DNA from 3 places in the Streptomyces sp. bgisy027 genome. Region 1 is predicted to be linked to each of the others. Evidence: riboswitches for the same ligand, from Rfam matches in the RefSeq annotation. Region 1 holds a riboswitch; each other region holds the start of a gene.
What was found. Region 1 has a riboswitch for cyclic di-AMP ahead of AC3ETA_RS24865 (peptidoglycan DD-metalloendopeptidase family protein). Riboswitches for the same ligand answer to the same signal wherever they lie in the genome.
Positions count from the first base shown of each region.

Region 1 (4,429 bases):
GCGGGGATCTCCAGACCGAGGACCTGGCCCGCGCGGAGCGCCACGCGCGTGTGCCCCTCGGGGGACAGGTGGAGCCGGTCGTCGTCCCAGGCGCGGCGGTCCTGAACGGTCTTGAGGGACCACAGGTCGAGCACCGGGCAGCCGTACCGGTCGGCGATGGCCCGCACATGTCCGTTGTACGTGGCGATCTTGCCGCGCAGATGCTTCAGCACGGGCACGCCACGGGTGTCGAAGCCGGTCGTCACCATGACGGTGCCGACGGCCGAGGTGAGCCGGACGATCGCCCGCTCGAAGCGCTCGGCGACCTCGTCGGGGTCGGTTCCGGGTCGGATGATGTCGTTGCCGCCCGCACAGAACGAGACCAGGTCCGGGGCCAGTTCGGCGGCCTTCGGGAGCTGGTTCTCGATGATCTGGTCGAGCAGTTTGCCGCGTACGGCGAGGTTCGTGTAGTTGAAGTCGCCCTCGGGGCGGCGGTCCGCGAGCAGGACCGCGAACCGGTCGGCCCAGCCGACGAACGCGCCGTCGGGGCCGGGGTCGCCGACGCCCTCGGTGAAGCTGTCCCCCACCGCAACGTACGACCCGATCACTGCGCTGCTGTCACTCTTCGAATCGTCTGCCACATCGACCCATGATTCACCTTCGAATGTGACCTACGCGACCGTAGGAAAGGGTTGACGATCGGTGAGATAAGCCACTCCTAAAGTGTTCACCAAACGTGGAATAAGCCTCTGAACAGGGGTGTTGTGGGCGCAACATGCCGAAGGCCGGACCCGGGGATCGAGGTCCGGCCTTCGGCCGCGTGTCAGGCAGGTGGTTCTGGCGTGGGGCCGCGTCAGCCGATGGCGACACCCTTGGCGCGCAGGTAGGCGACCGGGTCCACGTCCGAGCCGTAGTCCGGCGTGGTGCGGATCTCGAAGTGCAGGTGCGGGCCGGTGACGTTGCCGGTCGCGCCGGAGAGGCCGATCTGCTGGCCCGCGGTCACGGTCTGGCCGCTGGAGACCGAGAGCGAGGACAGGTGGGCGTACTGGGCGTAGTAGCCGTCGGCGAGCTGGATGACGACCTGGTTGCCGTACGCGCCGCCCCAGCCGGCCGAGACGACGGTGCCCGCGCCGACCGCCTTCAGCGGGGTGCCGGTGGCGGCGGCGAAGTCGACGCCGGTGTGGTAGCCGCTGGACCACATGCTGCCCGCGATCTTGTAGCCGGTGCCGAGGGAGGCGCCGGACAGCGGGGCGGAGAAGCCGTTGACGGTGCTGGTGGTCCCGGCGGCCTTGGTGGCCTTCTGCGCCTTCTTCGGCGTGGCGGACTTCGCGGCGGACGAGTCCTTCGAGGAGGACTTGGACGCCGAAGAGGGCTTGGAGGGCGACGACTTGGGGGCGGTCGTCGCGGCCTTCTTGCCGCCGATGGCGAGCTTGAGACCCGGGTGGATCAGCGACGGGTCGGAGCCGACGGCCTCACGGTTGTCGGCGTAGAGCTTCTTCCAGCCACCGCTGACGTTCTGCTCATCGGCGATCTTCGAAAGGTAGTCGCCGACCTTCACCGAATAGGTCCGCACGTCCGTCTTCTTGTGAGCGGACTTCTTGTCGGCGGTCTTCTGGCCGGCGATCGGAAGGGACTGAACGGCCTTTTCCGCAACGGACTGCGAGGGAGCGGCGTGGGCGCCGGTGGCTCCCATGAGCGGAAGAGCGAGAGCGGCGCCACCGGTTCCGGCGACGGCAATGGAGCGGGTGAAGCGCAGGGACTTCGGACGGCGATGCTTACCCTTCGCGGGCATGACGAATTCCTCTCCGGCGCCTGCGAGGTGAGCTGTCGGGTGCGGGCTGGAGATGCCCGGCCGCGCCGAGGCGCGACTTGACCCCTAGCCGTTCCGGAGACCGGAACAGGCGGTTCTACCTGTGGGTCCCCCGCTCCTGCCGTGCACGGGTGAGTTTGCGCGGAATCCGAGCGGCGGCAGGATTGGGCGTCCGTCCGGATTGGTCGTGAACGTAAGCGAGGAAGACGCATGGGAACAAGTGAGAGGTTCCGTCCGAATGCGTTCCTGTTGATCCGTTGTGGGAATTAGCCGTCACCGTGCGTGAAATGCGGGGGCGCCGCCCGACTCAAAGCCCCTTGAAAAGCCCATGAATTACGTGAACATGACGGGCGACGCACCGTCACGGCTATGACGCTCCTCACGTGACACTGCTCCAGCTTTCTTTATCGCAGGGCGAGTTGGAATGAAGGTGCCAATTCGGACAGAACACCTAGATGCGACGGAGTCGAATAACTGCCGCATCGAGGTCGCCCTTCAAGTCGGCGCGCAGTCCGTGATGCACCAGTACGGCCCCTCGGTGAATTTCACCCGTTTCAAGGCATTCATACGCAACTGCCGGATCCAGACCCCCGCAACCGGAGCGCCGGAAGGGGCGCCGCGGCCGGTGCAGGTCGCCGCGCGGCACCGGAGGCCGGACCTCCTTGCAGGGCGCCACCCACTCCCCCACCTCAACACGAGCGGGTCGCGGAATTCCGTCCGCATTCGTCCCGATTGGCACTGAATCCAATTTGGCCCTGGAATCCATGTCGTATGGTCGAGAGCGCACCCCGTCGGCCGCATCGCCGAGCCGCGCCGCCGGGGCTGACTGGGAGGAGCCCCCGTGACGCAGCAGATCCCGTCGACCGAGCCCGAACTGGCCGGGGTTCGCAACTTCCGCGATGTGGGCGGCCTGCCCACGGTGGACGGACGACGGGTGCGGCACGGAGTGCTGTTCCGCAGCGGCCACCTCGCACACGCAACCAACGAGGACGCCGACTTCCTCGGCTCGCTGGGGCTGCACACGATCTTCGACTTCCGCAACGCGGCCGACCAGAAGCTCGAGGGGCCGGACGTCGAGCTGCCGGGCGTGCGCAACGTCAACCTGCCGCTCTCCGACCCGGCGGACGGCGCGGAGTTCTGGAAGATGGTCCGGGACGGCGACCTCGACCAACTGCGCGGGATCCTGTCGGACGGCAAGGGCGCGAACCGGATGATCGTCTCCTACCGTTCGATCATCAAGGAGCGCACCGGCGAACACTCCCAGGTGCTGCACTCGCTCGCCGAGGACAGCGTCCCGGCGCTGATGCACTGCGCGGCCGGCAAGGACCGCGCGGGTCTGTCCATCGCCGTGACCCTGCTGGCCCTCGGCGTCGAGCGTGAGGCGATCGTCACCGACTACCTGGAGTCCAACGCCAAGCACCGCCGCTACAAGGTGCGGCGCAGCGGCAGCGACGCCTCCGCCTACTCGCCCGAGGTCATGGAACTGCTCAGCCCGCTGTTCGACGCGCGGGCCGAGTATCTGACGGCTGCCTTCGAGACCATCGAGGAGACGTGGGGCGGCGTCGACACCTATCTGGAGCGGGGCCTGCGACTGAGCCCCGAGTCCAGGGACCGGCTGCGGGAGCGGCTGCTCGACTGAGGCCGCGCCCGGCCTACTTCGCGCCCGCCTCGAACAGGAAGTAGATGAAGGCGGCGAAGACGTGCCCCACCGCGATGTAGATGATGAGCCGCACCCACAGGGCACGCGGGAACTTCTCCTCCATGTCGCTCATGGCGTCTCTCCAGGGGTGGGGCCCAGGCACAGGGTGGCCGTGGGGCTCTGCAACAGGGTGTGGACGAACAGCAGCTCGACCCCGCCCGGGTCCAGGGCGGCGATGCGGTGCGGGGTGAGCGAATCGAAGTGCGCGCTGTCTCCGGGCACGAGCCGGTGCGTGGTGTCCCCGAGGCGCAGCCGCAGCCGCCCTTCGAGGACGTAGAGCCACTCCTCTCCGGGATGCACCCGCACGATGTCGCCCTGCGAGCCGTGCGGCACATGGACGCGCAGGGCCTGCATCCCGCGCCCGGGCGCGCCCGTCTGCCAGTACATCCAGCCGCCGGCGGCAGTCGGCTCCATGTCGGCGGCACGCACGACGGCGTCCCGGTCGGCGACCGACTCGCCGAGCAGCTCGGAAACCGTCGTACCGTAGATGCGGGCGAGCGCGAGCAGCATCGGCAGCGAGGGCTGGCGTTGCCCGGTCTCCAGCCGGGAGAGGTGGGCCGGTGACAGCCCGGCGGAGCGGGCGGCGGCCTCCAGGGTGAGGGCGGCACGCCGGCGCAGGGCCCGGAGCTGGGGCGCGACGACCGGGAGTGCCCCGGTCGGCACTTCCGCCTCGCCCTCGGGCGAGGTCTCGGGAGAGCTCATGCTCTCCATTCAGCCGCAGGCTTGCCTCTGCGGCAAATTACTTGCCTCAGAGGCAAAAGCCACGGGCCGCGAGCCGAACGCCCGACCGGGCCCGCACAGTGCCAACCGGGTCTCGCACAGTGCCAACCGGGTCTCGCACGGTGCCAACCGGGCCCGCACAGCGCGAACCGGACCCGCACGGTGCTATCGCCCGCACGGTGCCTATCGGGCCCGCACGGTGCCTACCGGACCCGCAGCCT
Region 1 is NZ_JBYIVZ010000024.1:125,397-129,825, forward strand. Features, by position in the region: gene AC3ETA_RS24860 (SGNH/GDSL hydrolase family protein) at 1-587, opposite strand, end outside; gene AC3ETA_RS24865 (peptidoglycan DD-metalloendopeptidase family protein) at 833-1,771, opposite strand; cyclic di-AMP (ydaO/yuaA leader) riboswitch at 1,776-1,941, opposite strand; partial or broken gene AC3ETA_RS24870 (GH36 C-terminal domain-containing protein) at 2,241-2,480, opposite strand; gene AC3ETA_RS24875 (tyrosine-protein phosphatase) at 2,631-3,428, shown strand; gene AC3ETA_RS24880 (DUF6126 family protein) at 3,442-3,561, opposite strand; gene AC3ETA_RS24885 (helix-turn-helix domain-containing protein) at 3,558-4,190, opposite strand.

Region 2 (4,429 bases), on a different contig from region 1:
CCAGTTCCGGTCTCAGGACGCAGGATCCGTACGCGAAGCTGCTGGAGGAACGGATCGTCCTTCTCGGCACGCCGGTCGACGACACGTCGGCGAACGACGTGATGGCCCAGTTCATGTACCTGGAGCACAAGGACCCCGACCAGGACATCTCGCTCTACATCAATTCGCCCGGCGGCTCGTTCAGCGCCATGTCGGCGATCTACGACACGATGCAGTTCGTCTCCTGCGACGTGGAGACGATCTGCCTGGGCCAGGCCGGGTCGAGCGGCGCCGTGCTGCTGGCGGCGGGCACTCCGGGCAAGCGGTTCGCGCTGCCGGGGGCGCGGGTGGTGATCCATCAGCCGCAGCTGACCGAGCCGGTCGAGGGGCAGGCGAGCGATCTGGCGATCCGGGCCGCCGAGCTGACGCGGGTGCGGGCCCGGCTGGAGGAGATGCTCGCCCGGCACACCGGACGCGCTCGTGAGCGGGTGGCCGACGACATCGAGCGGGACAAGATCCTGACCGCCCAAGAGGCGCTGGAGTACGGACTGGTGGACCGGATCATCCCCAGCCGCACACACACGCTCGCTCCGCCGACAGGGCGGTGAGCGGCCGGTGCTTCCACCCGAATTGCCGCCCCTGCCTGCGCTGACGCGCGCGGAGGGCGAGTTGATCGACCGTTATCTGGACGTCGTGGACCTGCTCGGCCGGATCAACCCGGCGCACCACGGCGACACCTATCGCGGACTGCGGGCCGCCCAGGCGCTCGTGAGCAGGGCGGCCGAGCTGCGGGACGCGCTGGCGCTGATGCACCAGCGGGGCGAGACGGAGCTGCACGCTCCCACGCTGGCGCGTGCGTTGCGCGTGCTGGACGGAGAGCGCCGCACGGCTCGCGTCACGGTGCCCCCGCGCTCCGACAGTTGACGCCCTCCCGCAGCCGGATTCCGGGCGCCCCGGCCCACTGACGAGGCGTCCGGAACGGAGTTGAAACGGGCCGAACGACGTACCCCCTTTCGGCGTAGTCACCCCTCCTTCCGCGCGGCCGTCAGGGTTGCGCAACGGGCATGACCGCCAGGCGGAATCAGTCACTCCGTCCCTGGTCCGGGACTCCTCGGGCCTCTGGACACTCACTCGAACGGGGGGCCACCCACCCGAACGGGTGAGTGGTGAGTAACACCACAAACCCCCGATTCCGTTGGGTATTTCGCTCATCCGTGCGCCAAGATCCCTGTCTGACGACAAGCCCCCGCCACAGCGGCGGGGCGGTCCGGGCGGACGCCGAGTCCTGCCGCCGCCCGGATGACCGGTCGACAGGAGTGGATCGGCAGGAGTGGAGGACCCGAGCAAGACGGGTCGCCGGAGCGGACGTTCGTTCGATCCGAGCAACCCTTGGGGTGAAGCCGCGGCAACGCGGCCGGGCAACTTCGCCAGCCCGAATCCGACAGGTCATCCTTCTCAGGCGGCTGACGAAGGGTTGCGCATGACTGCGCTCAATCGTGTCCCGTCGCTCATGGTCCGGGCCGGTACGGCTTCGGCCCTCACCATCGCCGCAGTGGGCGGCTCGATCGTGGCACCCGGCTTCACGTCCGAGGCCGAGGCGGCCACGCCGGCGTCGAAGGCACTTCAGGTCGCGGCCTCCAAGAAGGGCTCCCCGTACCGGTGGGGCGCCACGGGCCCGAACCGGTTCGACTGCTCGGGGCTCACGCTGTACTCGTTCAAGAAGGCGGGCAAGAAGCTGCCCCGCACGGCTGCCCAGCAGTACAACAAGACCCGCCACATCTCCGCCAAGAACCGCAAGGCCGGGGACCTGGTGTTCTTCCACTCGGGGTCGTACGTCTACCACGTCGGTATCTACGCCGGTAAGGGAAGGATCTGGCACTCCCCGAAGACCGGCGACGTGGTCAAGCTGCAGAAGATCTGGACCAGGAGCGTCTGGTACGGCCGGGTCAAGTGACCTGCCCGGGGGCGGGGGCGGCGTCCTGACACGCCGTCACCGCCCTCGGGGCCTCACAGGGCGAGCAGCGGCCCCGCGAGCAGGGCCGCGCCGAAGGCCGTCAGGGCCGCGCCGGCGGCGAGCGTGACCGCACGTGCGGCGCGCGGCCGGCGCAGCCACCTGCCGAGCCGGTCCACCAGCAGGGCGACCACCTGGAACCACACCAGGGCGATCGCCAGCACGATCATGGCCAGCAGCAGCGTCCGGGGCAGGACCGGAGCGCCCGCGGGCACGAACTGCGGCAGCACGCTGAGGAACGTGAGGGACGCCTTCGGGTTGAGGGCGTTGGTCACGAATCCCTGCCGCAGCGGCCGCGCGGCGGACTCCTCGCGCGTGTCCACGACTTCGGTGGGCCGCTGCCGCAGGGTCTGCACGCCCAGGTACAGCACATAGACGCCGCCGACCACCTGAAGCGCGCGGAACAGCGCCGGTACGGCGGCCAGGACCGCGGCCACGCCGACGACCGCCATCGTCACGTGCACCAGCAGCCCCGCCCCGATCCCGAGCGCACAGGCGATGCCGGCGCGGCGGGAGACCAGGGCGTTGCGTACGACGACGGTGAAGTCGGCCCCGGGCATGGCGACCAGGCCGGCGGAGACACCGGTGAAGGCGATGAGCTGAGCGTCCATGGACCCCAGTGTGCCGTCGACAAGCCTTCAGTAGGTATGTCGAATATTCTGGCAATCCCTAAAGCATTGCTTAAGGCGTACGGGTGACCGAGGCGGAGGGAGGGCCATATGTACGACCCGGTCCGGCTCGCCGCCCTGGTGGCGGTCGCGGAGGCGGGCTCGATCACCCGCGCCGCCGAACGGCTCGGGTACACCACGCCGGCGCTCTCCCAGCAGCTGGCCAAACTGGAGCGCGAGGCGGGCACGGCCCTTCTGGTGCGGCACCACAGGGGCGCGCGGCTGACGGGTGCGGGCGAGCTGCTGGTGGCCCGGGCACGACGGGTGCTCGACGAACTGGACCGGGCCCGGCACGAGCTGGCCCGGCTGACCGGCCTGTCCGGCGGCACGCTGCGCCTGGGCACCTTTCAGACGGCCGGCATCCATCTGCTGCCGCCGGCCCTGAGCGCCTTCCGCCGGGCGCATCCGGACGTGGAGCTGACGGTCGCCGACTACGAACCGTCGGCCGGCGTCGCCGCGGTGGCCGCGGGCGAGGTCGACCTGGCACTGACGCACACCTACGAGCCTGCGGAACCGGCGCCGCTGCCCGCGTCCGTCGGCGTCGAGCCGATCCTCGTGGAGGAACTGGTCCTGGTGTCCGCGCCGGGCCATGTGCTCACCAGCGGCGCCACACGGCTGCCGCTGACCGAGCTGGCCGGGCAGCCGCTGATCAGCATGGCGCCGGACGCTCCGGCTCGGCGGGGTGTGGAGGCGGCGCTGACCGAGGCGGGGGCCATGCCGTCGGTGCTGGTGGCGACGCCGGGGTACCTGCTGGTGTGCGCCCTGGCCAGTGCAGGGCTCGGAGTCGCGGTCGTACCGGAGATGGTGGCGCGCACGTCGGTCGCTCCGGTGGGGGTGCGCGCGCTGGAGGGCGGGCGGTTGCGCCGTACGATCTCGGTCGCCTATCGCGGCGACGAGGCGGCTCCCGCCGCGGACGCCTTCCGGGCTCTGCTGCGCGGCACGTTCGCCCGCTCCGGGCAGCCGCAGCAGCCGTGAAGGGTCAGGACTCCTGCGGTCCCGCGGCGGCGAGCGGTTCGGCGGGGACCGTCCACGGCAGTTCGATGGAGACGGTCTTGCCGCCCTCGCGGGTAGGGCGCACTCTCAGCCTGCCGCCGCATTCCGCGGTCAGCCAGCGGATGATCACCATGCCGCGCCCGTTGTCCTGCTGCACGGCGGCCGGCAGCCGCTTGGGGAAACGCGGATGGCTGTCGGTGACACCGATGCGCAGGTGTTCGTCACGGTCGAGCGCGAGGTCCACCGTGAAGGTGGGTGACTGACCGAGGGTGTGCTGTACGGCGTTGGTGGTGAGTTCGGAGACGATCAGGCGGATGGTGTCGGCCACTTCCGTGTCCGGTGGCAGGCCCCATTCGGCCAGGGTGGTGAGCACGTAGGCCCGGGCCGCGGAGACCGAGGCGGGATCGCTCGGCAGAGTGACGGATGCTTCCAGGTGATCTGCCATGACGACGTCGTCCCTTTCCCACGGGACCGTAGTCCGACACGGAGCGGATGGTTCGAGTACGGTCCCGGACTGGTGCTTCGTCGCCAGACTGCCATTACCGCACCCGTCACGGGTGGCGATCCACCAAGATATGCATATATCTGTCGCTCGAAGCGGTGAACTCTGCGACGGCAGAGCGTATTTGGGCGGCTCGGTTGGAGTAAGGAGTGGCCCATGCAGCACGGTCCCGCGGTACGCCGCCGGAAACTGGGCGCGGAACTGCGTGCGTTACGCACCGGGGCGGGGCTCACCAGCGGTGAGGCGGCCCGGCTGGCGGGCTGGCACCAGTCCAAG
Region 2 is NZ_JBYIVZ010000013.1:28,092-32,520, reverse strand. Features, by position in the region: gene AC3ETA_RS15470 (ATP-dependent Clp protease proteolytic subunit) at 1-587, shown strand, start outside; gene AC3ETA_RS15465 (hypothetical protein) at 595-903, shown strand; cyclic di-AMP (ydaO/yuaA leader) riboswitch at 1,324-1,456, shown strand; gene AC3ETA_RS15460 (C40 family peptidase) at 1,460-1,933, shown strand; gene AC3ETA_RS15455 (LysE family translocator) at 1,987-2,601, opposite strand; gene AC3ETA_RS15450 (LysR family transcriptional regulator) at 2,710-3,633, shown strand; gene AC3ETA_RS15445 (ATP-binding protein) at 3,638-4,096, opposite strand; gene AC3ETA_RS15440 (helix-turn-helix domain-containing protein) at 4,310-4,429, shown strand, end outside.
Region 2: linked by a shared signal. The riboswitch ahead of AC3ETA_RS15460 (C40 family peptidase) and the one ahead of AC3ETA_RS24865 (peptidoglycan DD-metalloendopeptidase family protein) in region 1 are both predicted to bind cyclic di-AMP.

Region 3 (4,429 bases), on a different contig from region 1:
GCGGAACAGCGGCAGGTCGGACGCCTCGGAGGCGGCGTGGGCGACGGCGAGGGAGACGCCGAGGATGGCGTTGGCGCCGAGGGAGCCCTTGTTGTCGGTGGCGTCCAGGTCGAACATGGCCTGGTCGATCAGGCGCTGCTCGGTGGCGTCGTAGCCGACCAGCTCCGGGCCGATCTGCTCGATGACGGCGAGGACGGCCTTCTCGACACCCTTGCCCTGGTAACGGTTCGGGTCACCGTCGCGGAGCTCGATGGCCTCGAAGGCACCCGTCGAGGCGCCGGACGGAACGGCGGCACGACCCGTGCTGCCGTCGTCGAGGCCGACCTCGACCTCGACCGTGGGATTGCCTCGGGAGTCCAGGATTTCCCGGGCTACGACGACGTCGATGGACGGCACGAGCATCTCCTTCTTGGGATGTGACGCGGGTACGCGGTCCGCGGAGGGACTGCGGGACGAGCCTAACCGGCTCCGGGCATCAGACCAGCGGTCGACCGCCCCGTGGACAGAACCGAGAGTAAATTGTTTCCGAACGGAACAAAGAGGCGGTACAAAAAGACCCCGCCCCGGTGCGTACGGGGGAAGACGCACCGAGGCGGGGAGTTCGTGGGGACGGGGGCCCTCACGACGCCTTCACTATGAGGTCCACGGCTGTGAAGGCGCCGTGGTTCAGCTGTCGGCCACGCATCGCCGTGGCCGCGCCCTCTTACTTCAGGTGCAGCTGCTGACCGGGGTAGATCAGGTCGGCGTCCTCGACGATGTCCTTGTTCAGCTCGAAGAGCTTCTCCCAGCCGCCCTTGACGTCGTGCTCGGCCGCGATCGTGCTGAGGGTGTCACCCTTGGCGACCTTGTACTCGCCGTCGCCCTTCTCGACCTTCTTGCCGGCCGGGGTGGTGACGGTCTTGGTGCTCTTCTCGGCGGCCGGGCGGTCGGCGGAGCGGGAGGCCGACTGCTGCTCGGAGGAGCGCGTGGTGGACTCGGTGCTCTGCGAGGAGCCGCCGGCGGAGGAGCCGGTGTACGCGGCGCTGGACAGGCCGGTGCCGCAGTGCGGCCAGGCACCCTTGCCCTGGCCCGCGAGGACCTTCTCGGCTATCTCGATCTGCTGGGACTTGGTGGCCTGGTCGGCGGTGGAGGCATAGGCGGTACCGCCGTACGCGGCCCAGGTGGAGGCGGAGAACTGCAGACCGCCGTAGTAGCCGTTGCCGGTGTTGATCGACCAGTTGCCGCCGGACTCGCACTGGGCGACGGCGTCCCACTCGGAGGCGGTGGCGGCCGAGGCGTTGCCGGCGGCCATCAGCGGGGCGGCGACGGCGGCGGCACCGGTGACGCCGACGACGGCGATGGCGCGAGCGGCCTTGGACGGACGACGGTGCTTGCCCTTGCTGGAAAACAGCATGGTTGGATCCCCTCACCGACGCCTACGAGGTGAGCTGTCGGGTTCGGGCCGGTTGAGTTGCCCGGCCGCGCACGCTCGCCTCTCGGCTCCCGCTGCGCGACTTCACCCCGAGCCGGTTCCGGCGGTGCGGCCCCGAAGGACCTCAACCGCCGGACCCGGCGCAAACCTTGGGTCCCCCGCTCCTGCCTACGGCGCATGACGCGACGACTGTTCCCGTACGGCCGCCGGCAGGATTCGGCGTGACGGCCGCAGGGGCCCGCACTGGTGGCGAGCGGTCACGACCGTAGACACGCGATTCGCGGAATTTCAAAGACGATCAGGGCTTCTGAGATCTATCTCTCACTGCTTTCAAAACGGACATTCAACGCGAAACATGACGTGAACTGCCGCTGTTTTTCGCCCTGTTCGACCGCTATTCGACGGGGACGTCCAGCGTCTGACCGGGAGCGATGCGGTCGGCGTCGGCGCCGATGGCCTTCTCGTTCGCCCGGTACAGCGCACGCCATCCACCCTCAAGGTCAAGGGAGTCGGCGATGGAGGCGAGCGTGTCGCCCTCGCGGACCTTGTAGGAGGCGTGGCGTCCGGCGGACTTGGTGGTCGCCTCGGCGGTGCCGCTCTCGTGGGCGCTGGGGCCGCGATGCCGGCCGGTGCCGTTCGTCGCCCGCTCGACCGCATCGTCGGCATCGTTGACCGAACCGGTGTCGACGAGGCTCCAGGAACCGGCATCCTGCGACCAGTTGTCCTGATTGTCCGCTTCGGACTCCTCGACGGGCGAGCCCTCCGGCGACTGCGAGGCCGTCGCCTCGGGTGACGTGTCAGACTTCGAGGACTTGTCGGACCCACCGGATGAAGACGGCGAAGAAGAGGACTTCCCGGGCGATTCGGACGAAGCGTCCGGAGTGCCGCTCGCCGACTGCGAGGGGTCGCCGGACGGCGTCGACGCGTCGGAGGAATCACCCGAGTCGGACTCACCGGATGAGTCAGATGAATCTGATGCATCAGATGAATTCGACGAGCTGGACGAGTTGGATGAATCGAGCAAACCGGAGGATCCGGACACCTCGGAGGGTGAGCCGTCCTCCACCCCGGTGTCGAGTTCGACCGATCCGGACTTCTTGGTGAGCCCGTTGAGCACCGCGCACGTACCCCACGGCTTGGTCCCCTGGTCCGCCAGGATCTCCTGCGCCACGGCGATCTGCTGCGAGCGGCTGGCCAGGTCGGGGCTGGTGGCGTAGTCGAGGCCGCCGTACTGCTCCCAGTCGTCCTGGGTCAACTGGAGTCCGCCGTACTGCCCGTTGCCGTCGTCGGCGCTCCACGAGCCGCCGCTCTCGCACTCGGCCACCTTGTCCCAGACGGTGCCGTCGGCAGCGCTCGCGCCACTGGCGCCGAGGAGCGGGATGGCGATCGCGGACCCGGTGACTCCGGCCGCGACGAGGAGAGCCGGAGCCTGACGGGGGCGACGGTGACGACCGTTCCCGGAGAGCATGCGGGGACCTTTCGCGAGGCAGCACTGAACACGGCGCTCAAAACCTGGACGCCCTGTTGATCCGTGAACGTATAGGCAGACGATCACTTGTCACAAGTTAATGCCGCGCAGATCACGTGAAGATCACAGACATGAGCACGCGTCATGTTTGCCGAGGTGGACGTACTCACCCAACGGGGGTGAACTCCACCGGAAGCGTACGCAGTCCGCGCATGATGAGACCGCCCCGCCACCTCAACTCCCCCGGATCCACGGCGAGTCGGAGATCCGGGAGGCGGGTGAGGAGCGTGGCGAGCGCGGTCTGGCCCTCCAGACGGGCCAGCGGGGCGCCGAGGCAGTAGTGGATGCCGTGGCCGTAGCCGAGGTGCTGGTTGTCGCGGCGGCCGAGGTCCAGGACGTCGGGGTCGGCGAACCGCTCCGGGTCCCGGTCGGCGGCGGCCAGAACGACCAGGACGGGGTCGCCGGCCGCGATGTCCTGCCCGCCGATGGTGAGCGGCTCGGTGGCGAAGCGCCAGGTGGCGAGCTCGACCGGGCCGTCGTAGCGCAGGAGTTCCTCGACGCCGGTTTCCAGCAGGGCGGTGTTGTTGGCGGCCAGTGAGGTCTGCAGGCGGGCGCGCTGCTCGGGGTGGGTGAGCAGGGCGAACGTGCCGTTGCCGATGAGGTTGACAGTCGTCTCGAAGCCGGCGAACAGCAGGATGAAGGCCATGGCCGCGGCCTCGTTCTCGGTGAGGTGCTCACCGTGGTCGGAGGCGCGGATGAGACCGGAGATGAGGTCCTCGCCGGAGTCGGGGGTGGCCGGAAGTGCCTCCCGCTTGCGGTGGATCAGGTCGGCCAGATAGCCGCGCATCTTCTTCACGGACCGCGCGACCCCGCCCCTCGGGCCGCCCTGGTGCCGGATCATCATGCCCGCCCAGTCCCGGAAGTCGTCCTGGTCCTCGCGCGGAACGCCCAGCAGGTCGCAGATCGCGTAGATGGGGAGCGGGAAGGCGAACTCGTGGATGAGGTCGGCGCTCCCCTCCGCCGCGAACCGGTCGATGAGCTGATCGGTGAGCTCCTGCACCCGTGGCGCGAACTCGGCGACCCTGCGGGGTGTGAACGCCTTGGAGACGAGCCGGCGGAGCCTGGTGTGGTCCGGCGGATCGATGTTGAGCAGATGCGTCATCAGGTCGGCCTTGCGCTCCCCCGGGATGCCGGTCTTGCCCTTGGCATGCGCGGGTTCGACGTGGTGGGCCGGGTTCTTGGAGAGCCGGTTGTCGGCGAGCGTCTGCTTGGCGTCGGCGTACCGGGTGACCAGCCAGGCCTCCACCCCGCTGGGGAGCCGTGTCCGGTGCACGGGCGCGTGTTCCCGGAGCCAGGCGTAGGCGGGGTAGGGGTCCGTCGCGAACTCCCAGGTGAAGAGTTCGGGGGCCTCGGTGAGGGGGGTCGGGGGGTGGGGCTGGTTGGTCACTCCTTGACGGTATCCGGAGGGGGAGAGAGGCGCGGAGACGGTATCCGCAAGGGGGGAGAGGCGCCGAGACGGTATCCGCAAGGGGGGAGAGGCGCGCAGACCG
Region 3 is NZ_JBYIVZ010000027.1:103,428-107,856, forward strand. Features, by position in the region: gene eno (phosphopyruvate hydratase) at 1-396, opposite strand, end outside; gene AC3ETA_RS26745 (transglycosylase family protein) at 704-1,393, opposite strand; cyclic di-AMP (ydaO/yuaA leader) riboswitch at 1,398-1,597, opposite strand; gene AC3ETA_RS26750 (transglycosylase family protein) at 1,806-2,879, opposite strand; gene AC3ETA_RS26755 (cytochrome P450 family protein) at 3,046-4,326, opposite strand.
Region 3: linked by a shared signal. The riboswitch ahead of AC3ETA_RS26745 (transglycosylase family protein) and the one ahead of AC3ETA_RS24865 (peptidoglycan DD-metalloendopeptidase family protein) in region 1 are both predicted to bind cyclic di-AMP.